Regions from separate parts of the Nocardiopsis deserti genome, predicted to be linked through region 3. Evidence: riboswitches for the same ligand, from Rfam matches in the RefSeq annotation. Region 3 holds a riboswitch; each other region holds the start of a gene.

Region 1 (6,623 bases), on a different contig from region 3:
AGATGATCCGGTGAGCCCACAAGGGGTGGGAGAGATCACAGCGCGGAGGCGATGCCCGAAAACCCGCCCGCGAAACGCCGCGCACACCCTCTGAGCGGGACCATCACATCCGTGGTGACCTGCGATAACGACCCTGGTGACGCGCTCCACAGCCCCGACGGCGGTCGGCCCCTCCTCCGAGGGGTACGGTCGCACCAACAGCCACCCAGCCGCCGCGAGCCCCGTGCCGTGGACGGCCCCCTCGACCGTGCCCGGGAGGTCAGGCGTGCCCACCTTCGCGTCCCCGGACGCCACCTTCTCCCTCTCCCGCCTGTTCGCGGCGGTCGCCGACGCCGTGCCCGACCGGACCGCCCTGGTCGCCGGTCCCCGGCGGCTCACCTACCGCGCCCTGCGCGAGCGCTCACAGCGGCTGGCCCGCCACCTGGTCGGCGCGGGCGTGCGCCCCGGCGAGCACGTCGCCGTCCTGGCGTTCAACCGCGCCGAATGGGTGGAGTCCTTCCTGGGGATCCTGCGCGCGGGAGCGGTCCCGGTCAACGTCAACTACCGCTACGTCGCGGGCGAACTGCGCCACGTCCTGGCCGACTCGCACGCGGTCGCGCTGATCGCGGAGGACTCGCTGGCCGGAGCGGTGGCCACGGTCCGCTCCGACCTGCCCCGGCTGCGCCACGTCCTGCTCGTCGCGGACGGCTCCGCGCGCGGGGCGGAGGGCCGCGACTACGAGGAGGCGCTGGCCTCGGCGCCCGACGACGCGGTCCTGCCTCCGACCAGCGGCGAGGACCACTACCTGCTCTACACCGGAGGCACGACGGGCTATCCCAAGGGCGTGCTGTGGCGGCAGGCGGACATCTTCCGCGCGGCCCTGGAGCGCCGCGCTCCGGGCACGCCCAGCGCCCGGACCCCGGAGGAGGTGGCCGAGCGCGCCACGCGCTGCTTCGAGCAGCGCATGCTGGTCCTCGGACCGCTCATGCACGCGGCCGGGCAGTGGAACGCGCTGAGCATGCTGCTGTGCGGCAAGCGCGTGGTGCTGTCCACCGACCGCAGCTTCCGTCCGGACCGGGTGCTGGAGACGGCGCACCGGGAGGGCGTGCACGTGCTCCAACTGGTGGGCGACGCCATGGCCCGCCCGCTGGCCCGCCACCTGCTCACCGAACCGGGGCTGTGCCCGGACCTGGCCTCGATCCGCTCCGGCGGCACCCCGCTCACCCCGGCGGTGCGCGCGCTGTGGCACGCCTGGCGCGAGGACGTGTCCCTCTCCGACGCCTACGGGGGTTCGGAGACGGGCGTGTGCGGCTCGGCGACCGGCGCCGAACCGGCCGGCCCGCCGGAGGCCCCGGCCCGGGGCGGCCCCTCCGGCAGCCGCAGCTTCACCATGGGCGGCAGCATCGCGGTGCTGGACGCGTCCCTGCGCCCGCTGCCCCCGGGGTCACGCGAGGTGGGGCGGATCGCGCGCACCGGACGGATCCCGCTGGGCTACTACAACGACCCCCTGGCGACCGCGCGCACCTTCCCCACCGACGCCGAGGGGCGCCGCTGGGCGCTGTCGGGCGACTTCGGGACGTGGGACGCGGACGGCTCGATCGCGCTGCTGGGACGCGGGAGCGCGGTGATCAACACCGCCGGGGAGAAGGTCTACCCCGAGGAGGTGGAGGCCGCGCTCAAGGCGCACCCCTCGGTGGAGGACGCCATCGTGGTGCCCTCGCCCGACGAGTACCTCGGGCAGCGGGTGACCGCCCTGGTCTCGCTGGCCGCGGGCGCCCGCCTGGAGGAGGCCGAGCTGCGCGCGTACTGCCGTGTGCGGCTGGCGGGGTTCAAGGTTCCGCGGACCGTGCACTTCGTGGACCGGGTGCGTCGTACGGCGGTCGGCAAGCAGGACTACCGGTGGGCGGCGTCGGTCACCGGGACCGGGGCGTCCGCTCCGGCCGTCCCGACCCTCCCCTGAGTGCCGACCCGGGCCCCGGCACAGCTTCCAGGGCGGGGCCGTGCCCGAGACGGATCCCGTGCCCGGTCTCCCCGGCTCCGGAGCGGGTCCGGGACCATGGCCAGCGCAGGCCCCACGGCCGGGCTCCCCGGTTCCTCGGTCCCCCACTGCGGAACTCCGCACCGGGGCGATACGGGACCCTTCATTTCGGGCACAGGGTCAATACGGACTTACTCAGCCGAAACAGGGGTTGCGCATGTTTCCGACCGCTCTCCACCCGCTCCGCCACCGCTAGACTGGCGTCGCCTGGTTCCAGGCCCCACGGTTTCCTCTCCCCCGCTCCGACCGGGTCGCACACTTCCGGCCGGGGGCGCGACCGGTTTCCACCGCGCACCGTTCGGGGCCGTGGAACGCGTTGACCACCTTTGACCCACCTCCCACCCGTGCACATGGTGCGCATGCGGTGACACCACTAGGACGGAGGACGGCGCGCTTCCCCGGGTTCCGCCCGGAGCACGCCCAAGAACCCAGATGCCCAACTCAGTAGGCAGCTACATCTTCAACGCGGTGCGCGGCGGCGCCGTGGGCGCCTCGGAGGCCCTTCCCGGTATCAGCGGCGGCACGGTCGCCCTCATCGTCGGCCTGTACGACAAGCTCATCGGCGGCGCCGGCCACATGGTCAGCGGCGTCAGGCGCTACGTCACCGACGTCCCGCGCGGGCGCGGAAGGGAACGCGCCCAGGAGCAGTTCCGCCAGGTGGACTGGAGCGTGCTGATCCCCGCGCTCGTCGGCATGGTGGCCTTCCTCGGTATGGCGGCCGTGCTCCTCGCACCGCTGGTCGAGGCCCACACCCAGTACGCGTACGCGCTGTTCTTCGGCCTGGTCCTGGCCTGCCTGTGGATCCCCTACACCGGTGCGGGCCAGAAGTGGCGGGCCTGGCACTACCTCGTCGCCCTGGTCTTCGCCGCGGGCGCGTTCTTCCTCACCGGCCTGCCCGGCGCCAACCTGCCCACCCACCCGGTGGTCGTCTTCCTCGCCGCGGCGGTGGCCGTCTGCGCCCTGGTCCTTCCCGGGCTGTCCGGATCCTTCATCCTGCTCACGCTGGGCCTGTACGAGCCCACGATCAGCGCGGTCGGGGACATGGACGTCGCCTACCTCTCGGTGTTCGCCCTCGGCATGCTCACGGGCCTGTCACTGTTCGTGAAGCTGCTCCAGTACCTGTTGGAGAACTTCCACCACATGACCCTGGTGGTCCTCACCGGCCTCATGGCCGGTTCGCTGCGCGCCCTGTGGCCGTGGCAGGACGAGGACCGCACCGTCCTGCCCCCCACCGACGTCCCCGTGACGGTGGCCCTCATGGTGGTCGGCTTCGCGATCGTGGCGGCGGCCATCGTCTGGGAGAGCCGTAAGCGCCGCCGGATGGAGGAGTCCGAGCACGGCCGGGTTCCCACCCACGTCTGAGAACGGGAACGACAACCGCATGACAACGAATCTGCTGATGACCGCGGCCTCGACGACGGACGTCGACGTCGCCCACGAGTACGAGGGATTCATCGGGTGGGTCCTGGGCCTGATGACGACCCTGGGCGAACCCGGTGTCGGCGTGGCGCTGTTCATCGAGACCTTCTTCCCCCCGATGCCCAGTGAGGCGGTCCTGCCCGGCGCCGGGTTCCTCGCCTACGCCGGGCACATGAACGTGTGGCTCGCCATCCTGTGGGCGACGATCGGCTGCCTGGTCGGCGCGTGGGGCTTCTACGCGGTCGGCGCGCTCCTGGGCCGCGACCGCACGGCCTGGCTGGTCGAGAAGACCCCGCTGCTGGAGATCGAGGACTTCTACAAGGCCGAGCGCTTCTTCACCCGCTTCGGCGGCCTCGCCGTCCTGCTGGGCCGGTGCGTGCCCCTGGTCCGCAGCTTCATCTCGGTGCCCGCCGGGATCGAGCGGATGCCCCTGTTCAAGTTCTCGCTGTACACGGTCATCGGCTCCGCGGTGTGGAACACGATCTGGATCGGCCTCGGCTACGTCTTCGGCCCGGCCATCGAGCCCGTCCTGGCCCAGTGGAGCGGCGTGATCAGCAACGTCGTGGTCGTGATCATCGGCCTGCTGGTGCTGTGGTTCATCCTGGCCCGCGTCTACAAGCGGACCAAGGCCCGCCGGACCGAGGGCACCTCCGCCTGAGGCTCCTCTCCCCGGGGCACCGTCCCCCGTGAACCCCTCCAGGGGTCCGCCCGCGTCCCCGGGCGGACCCCTTCGGCGTTCTGTGGGTATCCTGCCCGGAACGCACCGACAAGCACACACCGGCCGGGGCCGCCGACGCGGCCCCGGAGGCGCGGGGTGCCGGGACGCGTTCCCGGCTGAGAGCACACCCGTCGAACCTGCCCTAGTTAGCACTAGCGAAGGAACGCCATGAGCGCGTACAACATCGTGTCCATCGCCGGCAGCGACCCCAGCGGGGGCGCGGGCGTCCAGGCCGACCTCAAGGCCTTCTCCGCGCACGGGACCTTCGGGATGACCGTGGTCACCGCGCTCACCGCCCAGTCCACGCGCGGCGTCACCGGGGTCCACCCGGTCCCGGCACGGTTCGTCGCCCACCAGATGGACACCCTCTTCGCCGACGCCGCCGTGCACGCGGTCAAGGTGGGCATGCTGGGCACCTCGGAGGTCACCGAGGCCGTGGCCGAGGCGATCGACCGCCACGCGCTGCCGAACGTGGTGGTGGACCCGGTGATGGTCGCCAAGAGCGGGGACCGGCTGCTGGAGGCCTCGGCCGTCGACGCGCTGCGCACCAAGCTCCTGCCCCGCGCGGACCTGGTCACCCCGAACCTGCCCGAGGCCGCCGACCTGCTGGAGGAGCCCGAGGCGACCGACCTGGCGTCGATGCGCGCCCAGGCCTGGCGGCTGCTGGAGCTCGGCCCGCGCCGGGTCCTGCTCAAGGGCGGCCACCTGATCGGCGGGGAGAGCGTCGACGTCCTGGTCGCCCGGGACGCCGACCCGGTCGAGTTCCGCGCCCCGAGGGTCGCCACCCGCAACACGCACGGCACCGGTTGCACGCTGTCCTCCTCGATCGCGGCCCTGCTGCCGCAGCGGCCGGACGTGGCCGCCGCGGTGGGCGACGCCAAGGACTACCTGACCGAGGCCATCCGGCGCGCCGACGAGATCGACGCGGGCGGCGGACAGGGCCCGGTGCACCACTTCCACGCCTGGTGGTAGGCGGCGCGGCGTCCCCCGGGCCCCACACCCGCGGCCCGATGCCCAGCCCGTGCCGTCGGCGCACGTCGGGCGCACGCGGTGGAGCATCCCGAGCCCGCCGGGGCTGTGGGGGCCGCCACCGGAAGGTCCGGGGGCGGGACCCGACCCGGGAGGTCCGGAAGCGGACCCCGACGCCGAGGGGGACCGGCTCCGTGCCGGTCCCCCTCCTCGTCCCGTCCTCCTGCGGAGGCGGAGCTGCTACTTGGTCACGTCCTGCATGACCTTGTCCGGGTCCCTCCAGTCGGGGTGGGCGAAGAACTTGCGCGTCTCCGCCGCGATGACCGGGGACAGCAGCAGGAGCCCGATGAGGTTGGGCAGGGCCATCAGGCCGTTGGCGATGTCGCTGAACAGCCAGACAGAGTCCAGGCTGGCGACCGCGCCCACGTAGATGACGGCGATGAACACCAGGCGGTAGGGCAGGACCAGGCGGCGGCCGCCCAGGAACACCATGCAGCGCTCGCCGTAGTAGGCCCACCCGAGCAGGGTGGTGAAGGCGAACACGGCCACCGCGACGGCCACGATGACGGCACCGGCCGGGGCGAGCGCGGGGCTGATCGACCCCAGGCCCTCGGAGACCGCGTTGCTGGTCATCAGCGAGCCGTCATCGCCGCCTTCGGTCCAGACGCCGGTGGTGATGATGACCAGGCAGGTCATGGTGACCACGATGATGGTGTCGATGAAGGTCTGCGTCATCGAGACCATGGCCTGGCGGACCGGCTCTTTGGTCTTGGCCGAGGCGGCGGCGATGGCCCCGGTGCCCAGGCCCGACTCGTTGGAGAAGATGCCGCGGGCGAAGCCCTGCCGGATGGCCATCATGATGCCCGCCCCGGCGAAGCCGCCCGTGGCCGCGGTACCGGTGAAGGCGTCGGTCACCACGAGCTGGAGCGCGGGGAGGATCGCGGCCCAGTTGGCGGCCAGGATGACCAGGCAGACGCCCACGTAGCAAATGATCATGATCGGCACGAGGGCGGAGGCGACGCGGCCGATGCTCTTGATGCCGCCGAGGATGACGGCGCCCGCGAGGACCACGAGCGCCAGGCCCACCACCCACGTGTCCAGCGGCGTGACGCTGGTGATCTGCTGCGCGACGGCGTTGGCCTGGGTGCCGTTGCCGATACCGAAGGCGGCGATGGCGCCGAAGACCGCGAAGGCCACCCCCAGGGTGGTGCCCAGGCCGCCGCGGATCCCGTACTTGAGGTAGTACATCGGACCGCCGCTCTGCTCACCCTTGCTGTCGGTGCGGCGGAACTTCACGCCCAGGAGGGCCTCGCTGTACTTGGTGGCCATGCCGAGGAAGCCGACGACCCACATCCAGAACAGCGCACCGGGGCCGCCGACGCCGATGGCGAGCGCGGCACCGGCGATGTTGCCGACGCCGACGGTGGCGGCCAGGGCCGTGCTCAGCGCCTGGTAGTGGGAGATGTCGCCCTCGACGGAGTCGTCCTCCTTGCGCCGGAC
Region 2 (6,623 bases), on a different contig from region 3:
CGCGGCTGGGCAGACCCCAGCGGCTCATCGTACGCGACATCAACCGCGCTCCCGAGTATCCCGGCAGCAGCGCGGCGATGGCGGCCTACGAGGACTCGACGGGCTTCGAGCGGGCGTGCCGGGGGGTCGACACGCTGTTCCTGGTCTCGGCCACCGAGTCCGAGGACCGGATCGACGTCCACGTGAGCGCGGTGGACGCGGCGGTCAAGGCGGGGGTCTCCCGGATCGTCTACCTGTCCTTCCTGAGGGCGGGGCCGGCGTCGACCTTCACGTTCGCGCGCACGCACTTCTTCACCGAGGCACACATCCGCTCGACGGGGGTGCGGTACACCTTCCTCAGACCCAGCCTGTACCTGGACCTGCTGCCCGACTGGGTGGACGACGGGGGTGCGGTACGGGGTCCGGCCGGTGACGGCCGGATCGCGTGGGTCTCGCGCGACGACGTGGCGGACGTGGCCACGGCGGTGCTGACCGACCCGGCGGCCGCGCTCGCCTCGCACAACACCAGCCACGACGTCACCGGTCCGGAGGCGCTGTCCCTGGGCGCGACGGCGGAGAGGCTGGGCGTGCTCACCGGGCGCTCTGTGCGCTACGTGCCCCAGACACGGGAGGAGGCGTTGGAGTCGCGCCGCCCCAGCGGTGCCCCCGACTGGGCGGTCGAGGGCTGGGTGACCTCCTACGCCGCGATCGCCGCCGGGGAGCTCGACGTGGTCTCGCCCGCCGTCCCCGACCTGACCGGCCATCCCGCCCAGTCCATCGAGGGCTTCCTGCGGCGCCATCCCAGCGCCCTGTCGCACGTCGCGGTCTGACCGCGTCCCCTCCCCTCCGCCGCGCCCCGCGCGCGGCGGCCTCCCTGTGCCGCGGGTCTCATCTCCACCCGATCCTTGACCTCAATAAATGTTGAGGTAAGAGGCTGGGCGGTGTTGGAGACAGGCAGTGCGCACCGAGGGAGAACGACATGCGAGCGGTACAGGTCGAGGGGTTCGGCGGCCCGGAGGTCCTGGTGGTCCGGGATGTGCCCGAGCCCTGGGTGGGACCGGGTCAGGCACTGGTGGAGGTCGCCGCGGCGAACGTGATGTACCTGGACACCCTGGTCCGCGGCGGTTGGGGGCTGGACTACTTCCCCGTGACTCCCCCCTACGTCCCCGGCGCGGGCGTGGCCGGGCGGGTGGTCCGGATCGGTCAGGGCGTGGACCCGGGCTGGGAGGGGGCCACGGTGGTCGCCGACACCGGGCACACGGACGCGACGCCGGAAGGGCCCACCCTGCCCGTGGACGGTTACGCCGAGCGGGCCGTGGTCCCGGAGTCGGCTCTGGTCAGGGTTCCCGATGAGGTGGACCCCCGCGCGGCACTGGCCCTGCTGCACGACGGGCCGACCGCGCTGGCGCTGGAGCGGGCGGCGGGCTTCGGCCCCAGCACCACGGTCCTGGTCGCCGCGGCCGCCGGAGGGGCGGGCACCCTGGCCGTCCAACTGGCCCGCACGGCCGGGGCCCGGGTCATCGGCGCGGCCAGGGGCGGGGCCAAGCTGGCCCTGGTCCGCGAACTGGGCGCGCAGGAGACCGTGGACTACTCCGAGCCGGGCTGGCCGGAGCGGGTGCGCGCGCTGACCGGTGGCGCCGGGGTCGACGTGGTCCTGGACGGCGCCGGGGGCGCGCTGGGCGCGGCGGCCTTCGAGACCCTGGCCGACGGCGGCCGGTTCGTCGGCTACGGTTCCGCGGGCGGGAGCTTCACCGAGGTGGACGCGGAGGAGGCCGGGCGCCGCGGGATCGAGGTCCTGGGCCTGTTCGACCTCAAGGCGGCCGACGGCGACCGGCAGGACGCCCTGCGGATGGCGCTGGAGATGGCCCGCATGGGCAGGATCACCCCGCACGTGGGGCTGACCCTGCCGTTGGAGCGGGCCGCCGAGGCGCACGCCGCGCTGGAGGGGCGCACGGTGCTCGGCAAGGTCCTGCTGCTTCCCTAAGGCCGCGCGGCGCTGGGCGGCCGGGCCCCGGCGGAGCGGCTCCGACGGGCCTCCGGTGCCGGCCGCCCGTCAGTCCCCGGCGCGGGCCGCCAGGCGCTGGCGCAGAGCGGCGGCGGCGGCCCGGGGGTCCTCCGCCTCCGTGATCGCGCGCACGACCACGACCCGGCGGGCCCCGGCGTCCAGCACGCGGTCGATGTTGTCGGCGTCGATCCCGCCGATGGCGAACCAGGGGCGGTCGGTGCCCAGCGAGGCCGCCTCCTCCACCAGCTCCAGCCCGGCGGCCGGGCGGCCCGGCTTGGTGGGGGTCGCCCAGGTCGGGCCGACGCAGAAGTAGTCGCTGCCCGGCTCCTCGGCGGAGGCTGCCGCGGCGGCGACGTCGTTGTTGGAGCGGCCGATCACGGGGTCCGCGCCGATGATGTCTCGGGCCATGGGCACGGGCAGGTCGCGCTGGCCCAGGTGGAGGACGTCGGCGCGCACGGCGCGGGCGATGTCGGCGCGGTCGTTGACCGCGAGCAGGGCGCCGTACCGCTCGCACGCCTCCTTCATCACCTCCAGGGCCGCGATCTCCTCGCGCGCCTCCAGGCCCTTGTCCCGGAGCTGGATGATGTCCACTCCCCCGGCCAGGGCGGCGTCGGCGAACTCGGCGAGATCGCCCCGACCGGTCCGGGCGTCGGTGCACAGGTACAGAAGCGATGCGTCCAGGCGCTTGCGCAGGCTGGTTCCGTGGCTGGTCCTCACACAGTCCACCCTAGGCCCTGGCGCGTTCGGGCCCAAGGGGGAGGGACGCGGCGGCGCGCCCCTCCCCCCGTTCCCACCCGGCCCCCGACCGGATCCGCGAGGTCGCGGACCGGAGCCCGCGGACTAGAAGGCCATGCTCTGGGCCCGGCGGCGCACCTCGGTGCCCCGGTTCTCGCGCATGGCCTGGATCGGCGTGCCCGGCAGGGAGTCGTCGGGGGTGAACAGCCAGCGCAGGGCCTCCTCGGAGGAGAAGCCCGCGTCGGTGAGCAGCAGCAGTGTTCCCGGCAGGCCCTTCACCAGGTCGTCACCGTCGATGAAGGCGGCGGGGATGGACAGTTCGCCGTCGCGGACCACACCCATCATGCGGTTCTCGCGGATCAGCGTCTTGATCCGGTTCGGGCTCACGCCCAGCGGCGCAGCCGCCTCCTTGAGGGTCAGCCAGTCGCCGATGAGCGTGTCGATGTCGCGTTGTGTCACACCACCAATCTGCCACATCCGCGCACCTCCTTCCCCCCGGCAGGGGGCGCGTCGGGGACGGGTCCTAGAATGGGGACAGACCCCTACATCCCGCGGGAGCCGGGTGGGACCCGGCTGAGAGGGAGGCTGTGAGCCTCCGACCGCACGAACCTGATCCGGATCATGCCGGCGAAGGGAGTGGAAGCCACAGCCGTGCGCACCTCCAACGATTCCCACCGCGACCGCGTCGTCGTGGTCGGCGGCGGCCTCGTCGGGCGGGTCACCGCCTGGCGCGCCGCCCAACGCGGACTGCGCGTCACCCTGGTCGAGTCCGACCCGACCCGCGCCGCCTCCACCGTGGCGGCGGGCATGCTGACACCCGCCACCGAGGCGGTGTTCGGTGAGGAGCCCCTCATGGAGCTGGGCCTCCGCTCGGCCCGCATGTACGCGGACTTCGTCGCCGAACTGGAGGAGGCCAGCGGCCTGGACGTGGGCCACCGCGCCACCGGCACGCTCCTGGTCGCCTTCGACCGCGACGACCTCGCCGTCCTCACCGAACTGCACGCGCTCCAGCAGCGGCTGGGCATCGCCGCCGAGCGCCTCACCGGCCGCGAGTGCCGCCGTCTGGAGCCCATGCTCGCCCCGTCCGTGCGCGGCGGCGTCCTGGCGCCCGACGACCACTCCGTGGACCCGCGGCGGCTGCTGCGCGCCCTGACGGCGGCGGGCGAGCGCGCGGGCGTCACCGAGGTCCGCGGGCGGGTCCAGGAGGTCCTCTCCCCCGGTCCCGGAGGCGCCCGGCTGGGCGTGCTCCTGGCCGGGGAGACCCCGGCCTCGGGCGCCACGGCCCGGGAGACCCTGCCCGCGCACCAGGTGGTGCTGGCCGCGGGCTGCTGGGGCAACGCCGTCGGGGTCCCCGAGCCCGTGGTCCCGCCGCTGCGCCCGGTCAAGGGACAGCTGCTGCGCGCCCGGGTGCCCGACGGCGGGCCGCCGCTCGTCAGCCGGACCGTCCGCGGCCTGGTCCGGGGCTTTCCGACCTACCTGGTTCCGCGCGCCGACGGCGAGGTCGTCATCGGTGCCACCCAGGAGGAGCTGGGCCACGACACCTCCCTCACCGTCGGGGGGCTCTGGCAGGTGCTGCGGGACGCGCGCGAACTCGTCCCCGGGGTGAGCGAGCTGGAGGTCACCGAGACCTGCGTCGGGCTGCGCCCCGGCTCCCCCGACAACGAACCCCTCCTGGGACCCACCCGGGTTCCGGGACTGCACCTGGCCGCCGGGCACTTCCGGCACGGGGTGCTGCTGGCCCCGGTGACCGGTGAGGCCATGGCCCGCGCCCTGACCGACGGAGACCTGCCGGAGTACGCCCGCCGCTTCACGGCACGACGCGCAAGTAGGTAGTAGCAGTGGAACTGATCATCAACGGCGACCGCCGCGAGTTCACCGACGACACGACCGTGGAAGCGGTCGTACGCGACCTGACCGGCACCGAGGTCCCCGGCGGTATCGCCGTGGCCGTCAACGACGAGGTGGTGCGCCGGGCCGCGTGGGCCGCGAGCCCGCTCAACCAGGGCGACCGCGTGGACGTCCTCACCGCAGTACAGGGAGGCTGAACTTGAACGACGACCTCGTGATCGCGGGAACCTCCTTCGGGTCCCGACTGATCACCGGAACCGGAGGGGCCCCCTCCCTGGAGGTCCTGGAGGAGGCCCTGATCGCCTCCGGCACCGAGCTGACCACCGTGGCGATGCGCCGGGTCTCCCCCGGCACCCAGGGGTCGGTGTGGGACGTCCTGACCCGCAACAGGATCCGGGCGCTGCCCAACACCGCCGGGTGCTTCACCGCCGTCGACGCGGTGCGCACCGCCCGCCTGGGCCGCGAGGCGCTGGACACCGACTGGGTGAAGCTGGAGGTGGTGGCGGACGAGCACACGCTGCTGCCCGACCCCGTCGAGCTGCTGGACGCCGCCGAACAGCTGGTGGACGAGGGCTTCACCGTGCTGCCCTACACCAACGACGACCCCGTGCTGGCCCGGCGGCTGGAGCAGGTGGGCTGCGCCGCGGTGATGCCGCTGGCCGCCCCGATCGGCTCGGGGCTGGGCATCCGCAACCCGCACAACCTGGAGCTGATCGTCGAGCGGGCCGGCGTGCCGGTCATCGTGGACGCGGGGATCGGCACCGCCAGCGACGCCGCCCTGGCCATGGAACTGGGCTGCGACGCGGTCCTGCTGGCCACGGCCGTGACCCGCGCCCAGGACCCGGTGCGCATGGCCGCCGCGATGCGCGACGCCGTCCGCGCGGGCCGCGGCGCCCGCCTGGCGGGGCGCATCCCGGTGCGGCGCCACGCCCAGGCCTCCTCGCCGTCCGTGAATTAGGCCACCTCGACCCCGTGTCCCGCTCCCGGATCCCCGCGGGCCGGTGCGTCCCACCTGGGGCGTTTGGTGCCGTCCTCTACCGTGGAACGAGTGTGCGGCCCGGAAGGGAACACCCCACACACCACGACAACCCAGGCGCGAGCGTCCCACCGCTAACAGAGCGGGCCTCACCGGGAACGGGACGACCCACCGACCGGTGAAGCACACACCACCCGGACCGGGAAAGCCCCGGCCGGGGACCGGACCCACCCCCCGGGAGGCCGAGCAGGCCTCCCCGGGGCCCCACGGGCCCCACCGACACTGGAACGGGACGGCGCGACCGCGAACCGCGGGGCAGACCTGGCGTGGGCTTCCGCTATCGTGTCGGTTCGACACCCGGTGTCGGGTACGCGCCACCGGCCGCGACAGCCCGCGCTCCCCGCAGCAAGGACACTACTCCGCCGTGGACATGACGACTTCCGACCCGCTCGTAGGCGCCACCCTGGACCGACGTTACTTCGTGGAGTCCAGGATCGCCGGAGGCGGGATGGCGACCGTCTACGTCGCCCACGACCTGAGGTTGGACCGACGGCTGGCCCTGAAGGTGATGCACCCTTCGCTGGCCCAGGACCCGACCTTCGTGCAGCGCTTCATCAACGAGGCGCACTCCGTCGCCAAGCTCTCCCACCCCAACGTCGTGCAGGTCTTCGACCAGGGCGAGGACCAGGGGCACGTCTTCCTGGCCATGGAGTACGTGCCCGGACGCACCCTGCGCGACCTGCTCAAGTCCCGGGGCAGGCTCGGCGCCCGCGACGCCCTGAACGCCATGGCCCCGGTGCTGGCCGCGCTCGGCGCCGCCCACCAGGCGGGCATGGTGCACCGCGACGTCAAACCCGAGAACGTCCTCATCACCGAGGACGGCCGGGTCAAGGTCGCCGACTTCGGCCTGGCGCGCGCCGTGGAGCAGTCCAACCAGGGGCTGACCCGCACGGGCACCCTCATGGGCACCGCCGCCTACCTGGCCCCCGAGCAGATCGAGAAGGGCGTCGCCGACGCCCGCAGCGACGTGTACGCGGCGGGCATCATGTTCTACGAGCTGCTCACCGGAAGTCAGCCGCA
Region 3 (6,623 bases):
GCACGTCCCGCGGGCGGGGCGGCACACGGCTGTAGGGGGCGACGTGACGGAGTCCAACCAGCGTTCGCCGCGCGGGCGGCGGCACGAGGCCCCGCGCCGGGGCTGGCGCGGCGTCCTGTCCCGCGCGGGGGCCGCGCTACCGGCCGCGGCGGGCCCGCGTGCCCGGAGGTGGGCCGAGGTCCTGCGCCGGAAGCTGGAGGAACCGCCCCCGGCGGAGGACCGCAGGGAGATGATCCAGCGCCTGGCGGGTACCAGCGCGGTCGCCGGTCTGCTCACGGCGGCGCTGGTCATGCCCTGGGTGGGCGGTCTCGGACTGGTGGCCAAGGACTCCGCCGCGGCCTTCATGGCCCTGCCCAGCGACCTGGCCGTGCCGCGCCCGGCCGAACGCGTGCTGCTGACCGACGTCGACGGCGAGCCGATCGCCGAGGTCGCCGAGCGCGAGCGCGACGTGGTGCCGCTGGACGAGATCAGTCCCTGGGTGCCCGCCGCCCTCATGGCGATCGAGGACGACCGCTTCTACGAGCACGCCGGGCTGGACCTGCGCGGCACGCTGCGCGCCGCGGTCCGCACCGCCCTGGGCAACACCCAGGGCGGGTCCACCATCACCCAGCAGTACGTGAAGAACCTCCTCATGGAACAGGCCGACACCGAGGAGGAGCTGGCGAGCGCCAACGCGCGCACCCTGACCCGCAAGGTGCTGGAACTGCGCTACGCCATCGAGCTGGAGGAGAAGCTCACCAAGGACGAGATCATGGAGGGTTACCTCAACCTCGCCTACTTCGGCCAGAACGCGTACGGCATCGAGGTCGCCGCCGAGCGCTACTTCTCCGTCCCGGCCTCCGAGCTCAACCCCGCGCAGGCCGCCACGATCGTGGCGCTGGTGCGCGCGCCCTCGTACTACGACCCGCTCACCAACCCCGAGGCCGCCACCGAGCGCCGCAACCTGGTGCTGGACCGGATGGTCGCCACCGGATACCTGGAGAGCGCGGAGGCGGAGGAGTACAAGGGCCGGGGCCTGGAGGTGGACGAGACCGCGCGCGGGGGCAGCTGCTTCAGCAGCGAGCAGCCGTTCTTCTGCGACTACGTCATGCGGTGGCTGCGCGGCTCCGACGCGCTCGCCGACACCCAGGAGGAGCGCGACCGGATGCTGGAGCGGGGCGGTATCACCGTGCGCACCACCCTGGACCTGGGCATGCAGGAGTCCGCCGAGCAGGCGATCGAGCGCTACGTCCCCGCGGGCGACTCCCACAAGTTCGCCGCCGAGGTCCTCGTGGAGCCCGGTACCGGCCGGGTGCGGGCGATGGCCCAGAACATGCGCTACGGCTTCGACGACGAGCCGGGCACCACCTCGATCAACCTGTCCGTGGACCACGACGACGGCGGGTCGCTGGGCTACCAGGCGGGGTCGACGTTCAAGCCGTTCACCCTGGCCGCCGCCCTGGACTCCGGGCTCGATTACGGCACCAGCTTCTCCTCGCCCAAGAGCACGACGGTGAGCGGTCTGGAGAACTGCGAGGGCGGGAGGATGGCGCCCTGGTCCGTGGGCAACGCCGGGGAGAGCGACGGGGGCAGGCACAACATGATCAGCGGGACGAAGGGTTCGGTGAACACCTACTTCGCGCAGCTCCAGGAACGCGTCGGCCTGTGCGAGACGGCGAAGATGGCCCGGAGCCTGGGCGTCCACCGCGCGGACGGCGAGGACCTGGAGGTGTGGAGCTCCTTCACCCTGGGCGACCAGGAGGTCTCCCCGCTGACCATGGCCAGCGCCTACGCCGTCTTCGCCTCCCGGGGCACCTACTGCGAACCGGTCCCCGTGACCTCGGTCCTCGTCGAGGGCGAGGACGGCGAGGAGATCGAGGTGGGCACCGAGTGCGAGGAGGGCGCGCTGGACACCGAGGTCGCCGACGGCGTCAACCACCTGCTCCAGCAGACCTTCGACGGCGGCACCGCCAACGGCCTGGAGATCGGACGCCCGGTGGCGGGCAAGACCGGCACCACCGACAGCGCTGCCTACGCGTGGTTCGCGGGCTACACCCCGAACCTGGCCGGGACCGTGGTCGTCGGCGACATCCGGGGCGGGGAGCAGCACACGCTCCAGGGCGTGACCATCGGCGACCGCTACTACGGCATCGTCTACGGAGCCACGCTGCCCGGCCCGATCTGGCAGGCCACCATGCGCGAGGCCGTGGCGGACCTCCCGGAGGAGGAGTTCGCCCCCTCGCCGAAGGTCTACGGCAAGGCCTCGGACAAGCCGTCGGGCGGCGGTGGCGACGATGACACCGGTGGCGACGGCGGTGACGGCGGCGTCGCGGCCGGTGGCGGGGGAACCGGCGGTGACGGCGGCGCCGGGGATGACGGTGGCGCGGCCGGTGGTGGCGCCGGTGGCGGTGGTGAGGGCTCGACCGGCGGAGACGGAGGCGCCGGTGGTGGCGGTGGTGGTGGGGGTTCGACCGGTGGTGGCGGTGGAACTGGTGGTGGCGGCGGTGAGGGTTCGACCGGTGGCGGTGGAGGCGGCGGTGCCGGTGGCGGTGGCGGAGGCGGTGGTGGTGGGGGTTCGACCGGTGGTGGCGGTGGAACCGGCGGTGGCGGCGGTGAGGGCTCGACCGGCGGCGGTACCGGCGGTGGCGGTGGAGACGGTGGGAGCACCGGCGGCGGTGGCGAGGGTGGCGGCGGGTCCCCGGGCGAGGACGGCGGCGCGCCCTGGAGCGGCGGGACTCCACAGCCGCAGGTGCCCGAGGGCGGCGTCGGGCCGTCGGACTGAGCCCTCCATGTGTGTAAACGCGGCCCGGGAACACCCCGGCGTTCCCCCTTGTTCATACTGGAGGAAACCGACAGGGGAGCGCGCGAGCGCTGAGAGTGCGGCACCAGGCCGCAGACCCTTACACACCTGATCTGGGTCATGCCAGCGAAGGAAGTCGTAGGAACCGTCACCGGTGGCGTGTCTCCCGCGCACCGGGGACGTCCCGGCGCACGCGGAACGCGCCCCGGAGCCGCTCTCGGCCGCCCGGCCCCTCGCATCCCCCGGCGAAGGGACACCGCATGAAGAGGAACACCACCACCCCCCAGGGCACCGGCTTCCGGCGCGACGTCCTCGGCCGGCTGCGGAGCTGGCGCACCGTCGACATCGTCGTGGCCGCCGTCATCGGCGTCGCGGTCGGCGTGGTCTTCTGGCTCTGGAACATCGTCTGGTCGGTCACGACCCCCCTGTTCGTCGGCTTCCCGCCCGCGCAGGCCGTCGTCTACGGCATGTGGCTGATCTCCGGCGTGCTGGGCGGCCTGATCATCCGCAAGCCCGGCGCGGCCCTGCTCACCGCCATCGCCGCCGCCTCGGTGTCGGCGCTCCTGGGCACCCAGTGGGGGATCATGGTCGTCCTCGACGGCGCCCTCCAGGGCATCCTGCCCGAGCTGGTCTTCCTCGCCTTCGGCTACCGCCGCTGGGGCATGGGCGTGGCCGTCCTCGCGGCGGCGGCCGCGGGGATCTCCCCGGCCATCCGCGACAACCTCGCCTACAACGTGACCTGGCCGCTGTCCTACCAGGTCGCCTACGGCGTCATCGTGGTGGTCAGCGCCGCCCTCATCGCGGGCGTGGGCGCCCGTCTGCTCACCACCGCCCTGGCCCGCTCCGGGGCCCTGGCCCCCTTCCCGTCCGCGAGGGGCTGACCGTGGCCTTCGCGAACGGGCACCGCGCGGCGGCCGGGGGTCCCGGCGCGCGCGTGGAGTTCTCCGGCTGGGGCTGGCGGCACTCGGGCCGCGGGTCCCACGCGCTGCGCGGCGTGGACCTGGTGATCGAGCCGGGCGAGCGCGTACTGCTGCTGGGTGCCTCCGGCGCGGGCAAGTCCACCCTGCTGCACTCGATGGCCGGCCTGACCGGCGAGGACGGCGCCATCAGCGGCGACCGCGAGGGCACCCTGCTCCTGGACGGCGAGCCCGCCGACCGGAGCCGGGGCTCGGTCGGCATGGTCAGCCAGGACCCCGAGACGCAGCTGGTGATGGCGCGCGCGGGCGACGACGTCGCCTTCGGCCCGGAGAACCTGGGCGTGGCCCCCGAACTCATCTGGCCCCGGGTCCACGAGGCGCTGGAGGCCGTCGGCTTCCCGTACGGACCGCGCCACCCCACCGGCGCTCTTTCGGGCGGCGAGAAGCAGCGCCTGGTGATCGCCGGGGCCCTGGCGATGCGTCCCCGCCTGCTGCTGCTGGACGAGCCCACCGCCAACCTCGACCCGGCCGGTGCCGCGCTGGTGCGCGGCGTGCTGGCCCGCCTGCTGGCCGAGACCGAGGCGACTCTGGTGCTGGTCGAGCACCGGGTGGCCGACGTCGTGGACCTGGTGGACCGGGTCGTGGTCGTGGCGCCAGGCGGAGGCGTCGTCGCCGACGGCTCCCCGGGGACCGTGTTCGCCGAGCACGGGCGCTCGCTGGCCGCGCAGGGCGTGTGGGTGCCCGGGCACGAGCCCGCGCCCGTCCTGGCGCCCGCGCCGGGCGGGGAGCCCCTGCTGGAGGCCGTGGGCGTCGCGGCGCGCACCCCGCTCCAGCTCGGCGTGCGCGCCGCGCCCCGGCGCACGGTGCTCGAAGGGGTGGACGCCGCCGTCCGAGCCGGGACCGCGACCGCCCTGACCGGCCCCAACGGTGCGGGCAAGTCCACGCTGCTGACCATGCTCGCCGGACTGTCCAAGCCCCACCGGGGGGCGGTGCTGCCGCGCGGGCCGCTGGCCGGGGCCGACCCGCGCCCGCTCGTGCGCTGGCCCGCCCGCAGGCTGGCCCGGCACGTGGGCACGGTCTTCCAACACGCCGAGGACCAGTTCGTCACCGCCACCGTGCGCGACGAGCTGCGCTTCGCCCCGCTGCGCGCCGGAACGGGCGAGGCCGAGACCGAGGCCTGGGTGGGAGAGCTGATGGAGCGGCTGCGCCTGTCCGCGCTGGCCGACGTGCACCCCTACACGCTCTCGGGCGGGGAGAAGCGGCGGCTGTCGGTGGCCACGGCGCTCAGCTCCGGCCCCGCGCACGCGCCCGACGCGCTCGTCCTCGACGAGCCCACCTTCGGCCAGGACACCCGCACCTGGACCGAACTCGTGGAACTGCTCGCCACCCTGCGGTCCGCGGGCCGGGCGGTGGTCATGGCCACCCACGACGACCTGCTGCTGCGCCACCTGGCCGACGCTCGGGTGCGCGTGGCCGGGGGCCGCGCCGTGTACGAGGCCGCCGCACCGGACGCGGATGCCGGGGCGGGCCCGCCCGGCCCGCCCGTGAACGCGGGGCACGCGGCGGCGGAAAGGGGGAGCCGTGGCTGACCGGAGGTTCCCGGACACACCCGTGGACGGAGACCGCGCACCGGGTGAGGGCCGTATGCCGGATGGGATCCGGGAGGCGGACGAGGTCCGTCGCGCACCGGATGAAGTCCGTGTACCGGGCGGGGCACGAGAGCAGGGCGGGACCCGTGTACCGGGCGGGGACGCGCTCACCCTGGAGGCGCCCGAGGACGGCGGGGCGCGCTTCTGGCTGGTCGGGCTCAACCCGGCGGCCAAACTGCTCGCCGCCCTGCTGCTGGGCGTCGGCCTGGTCCCGGCCGTGGACGCCGTCACCGGCGGCGTGGTGCTGGCGGGCGTCCTGCTGCTCCTGCCGTTCAGCGGGATCGACCGGCGCACCCTGCTCGTCCTGGGCGGTCCCTTCCTGCTCATGGGGCTCTCCAACGGACTGGTCAACTACCTGTACGGGGAGCACGGCGCGGAGGGCGCGCTGGGCGCCGCGGTGCGCCTGCTGGCCATCGCCCTGCCCGGTCTGCTCGCGGCCGTGAGCAGCGACCCCACGGAGACCGCCGACGGCCTGGTGCAGCGGCTGCGGGTGCCCGAGCGCCCCGCCATGGGCGTGCTGGCGGCGCTGCGGCTCGTCCCCCTGATCGCCGACCAGTGGCGCACGATCACACTGGCGCGGAGGGCGCGCGGGCTGGAGGCCGGGCGCAACCCCGTCCGGGCGGTCGCGCTGTTCTTCGGCCGCCTGTTCGCCCTGCTGGTGCGCTCCATCCGCACCGGGACGCTGCTGGCCGCCGCGATGGACGCGCGCGCCTTCGGGACCGGGCCGCGCACGCGCGCCCGGGAGAGCCGCTGGCGGACAGCGGACACGCTGCTGCTGGCGGGCTCCGCCCTGCTCCTGGCGGCGGCCTACGCCCTGTCCTCGTGGCTGGGCACCCTGGTGCTGCTGTTCTCCTGAACCGGGTGGTAAGCAGTTCGGAGACAGTGACGTCCAAGTGAGTGAGGGGCAGCAGACCGTGGGCGAGTTCGTGCGAGTGGAGACAGACCCGGACCACCCGGCCGTGGCCGTGATCCGGCTTGACAGGCCGAAGGTGAACGCGCTCAACGCCGCGCTCACCGCGGAGATCGCCGAGGCCGCGACCCGGGTCTCCAAGGACCCGGACGTGCGCGCCGTGGTCGTCTACGGCGGCGAGCGGGTGTTCGTCGCGGGCGCCGACATCAAGGAGATGGCCGACCGCACCGCCGCCCAGATGCTGGGCTACGCGCGCGACCTCCAGGGCGCCCTGAACCTGGTGGCCCGCATCCCCAAGCCGGTCGTGGCGGCGGTCACCGGGTACGCGCTCGGCGGCGGCCTGGAGCTGGCCCTGGCGGCGGACTTCC

What was found. A riboswitch is a leader RNA that binds a small molecule or an ion and turns the genes downstream of it on or off. The one in region 3 is predicted to bind thiamine pyrophosphate.
Region 1: linked by a shared signal. The riboswitch ahead of thiD (bifunctional hydroxymethylpyrimidine kinase/phosphomethylpyrimidine kinase) and the one ahead of FYW99_RS16150 (ECF transporter S component) in region 3 are both predicted to bind thiamine pyrophosphate.
Region 2: linked by a shared signal. The riboswitch ahead of thiO (glycine oxidase ThiO) and the one ahead of FYW99_RS16150 (ECF transporter S component) in region 3 are both predicted to bind thiamine pyrophosphate.

What each region holds. Positions count from the first base shown of each region.
Region 1 is NZ_ML703348.1:230,169-236,791, forward strand. It holds gene FYW99_RS03835 (acyl-CoA synthetase) at 266-1,939, shown strand; gene FYW99_RS03840 (DUF368 domain-containing protein) at 2,450-3,379, shown strand; gene FYW99_RS03845 (DedA family protein) at 3,399-4,094, shown strand; TPP riboswitch at 4,237-4,335, shown strand; gene thiD (bifunctional hydroxymethylpyrimidine kinase/phosphomethylpyrimidine kinase) at 4,323-5,126, shown strand; gene FYW99_RS03855 (alanine/glycine:cation symporter family protein) at 5,364-6,623, opposite strand, start outside.
Region 2 is NZ_VWVS01000022.1:79,581-86,203, forward strand. It holds gene FYW99_RS26700 (SDR family oxidoreductase) at 1-809, shown strand, start outside; gene FYW99_RS26705 (zinc-binding dehydrogenase) at 959-1,963, shown strand; gene thiE (thiamine phosphate synthase) at 2,033-2,701, opposite strand; gene FYW99_RS26715 (Rv2175c family DNA-binding protein) at 2,825-3,178, opposite strand; TPP riboswitch at 3,261-3,372, shown strand; gene thiO (glycine oxidase ThiO) at 3,341-4,552, shown strand; gene thiS (sulfur carrier protein ThiS) at 4,558-4,764, shown strand; gene FYW99_RS26730 (thiazole synthase) at 4,767-5,525, shown strand; gene pknB (Stk1 family PASTA domain-containing Ser/Thr kinase) at 5,968-6,623, shown strand, end outside.
Region 3 is NZ_VWVS01000012.1:243,079-249,701, forward strand. It holds gene FYW99_RS16145 (transglycosylase domain-containing protein) at 44-2,761, shown strand; TPP riboswitch at 2,824-2,931, shown strand; gene FYW99_RS16150 (ECF transporter S component) at 3,040-3,660, shown strand; gene FYW99_RS16155 (ABC transporter ATP-binding protein) at 3,663-5,285, shown strand; gene FYW99_RS16160 (energy-coupling factor transporter transmembrane component T family protein) at 5,341-6,201, shown strand; gene FYW99_RS16165 (enoyl-CoA hydratase/isomerase family protein) at 6,260-6,623, shown strand, end outside.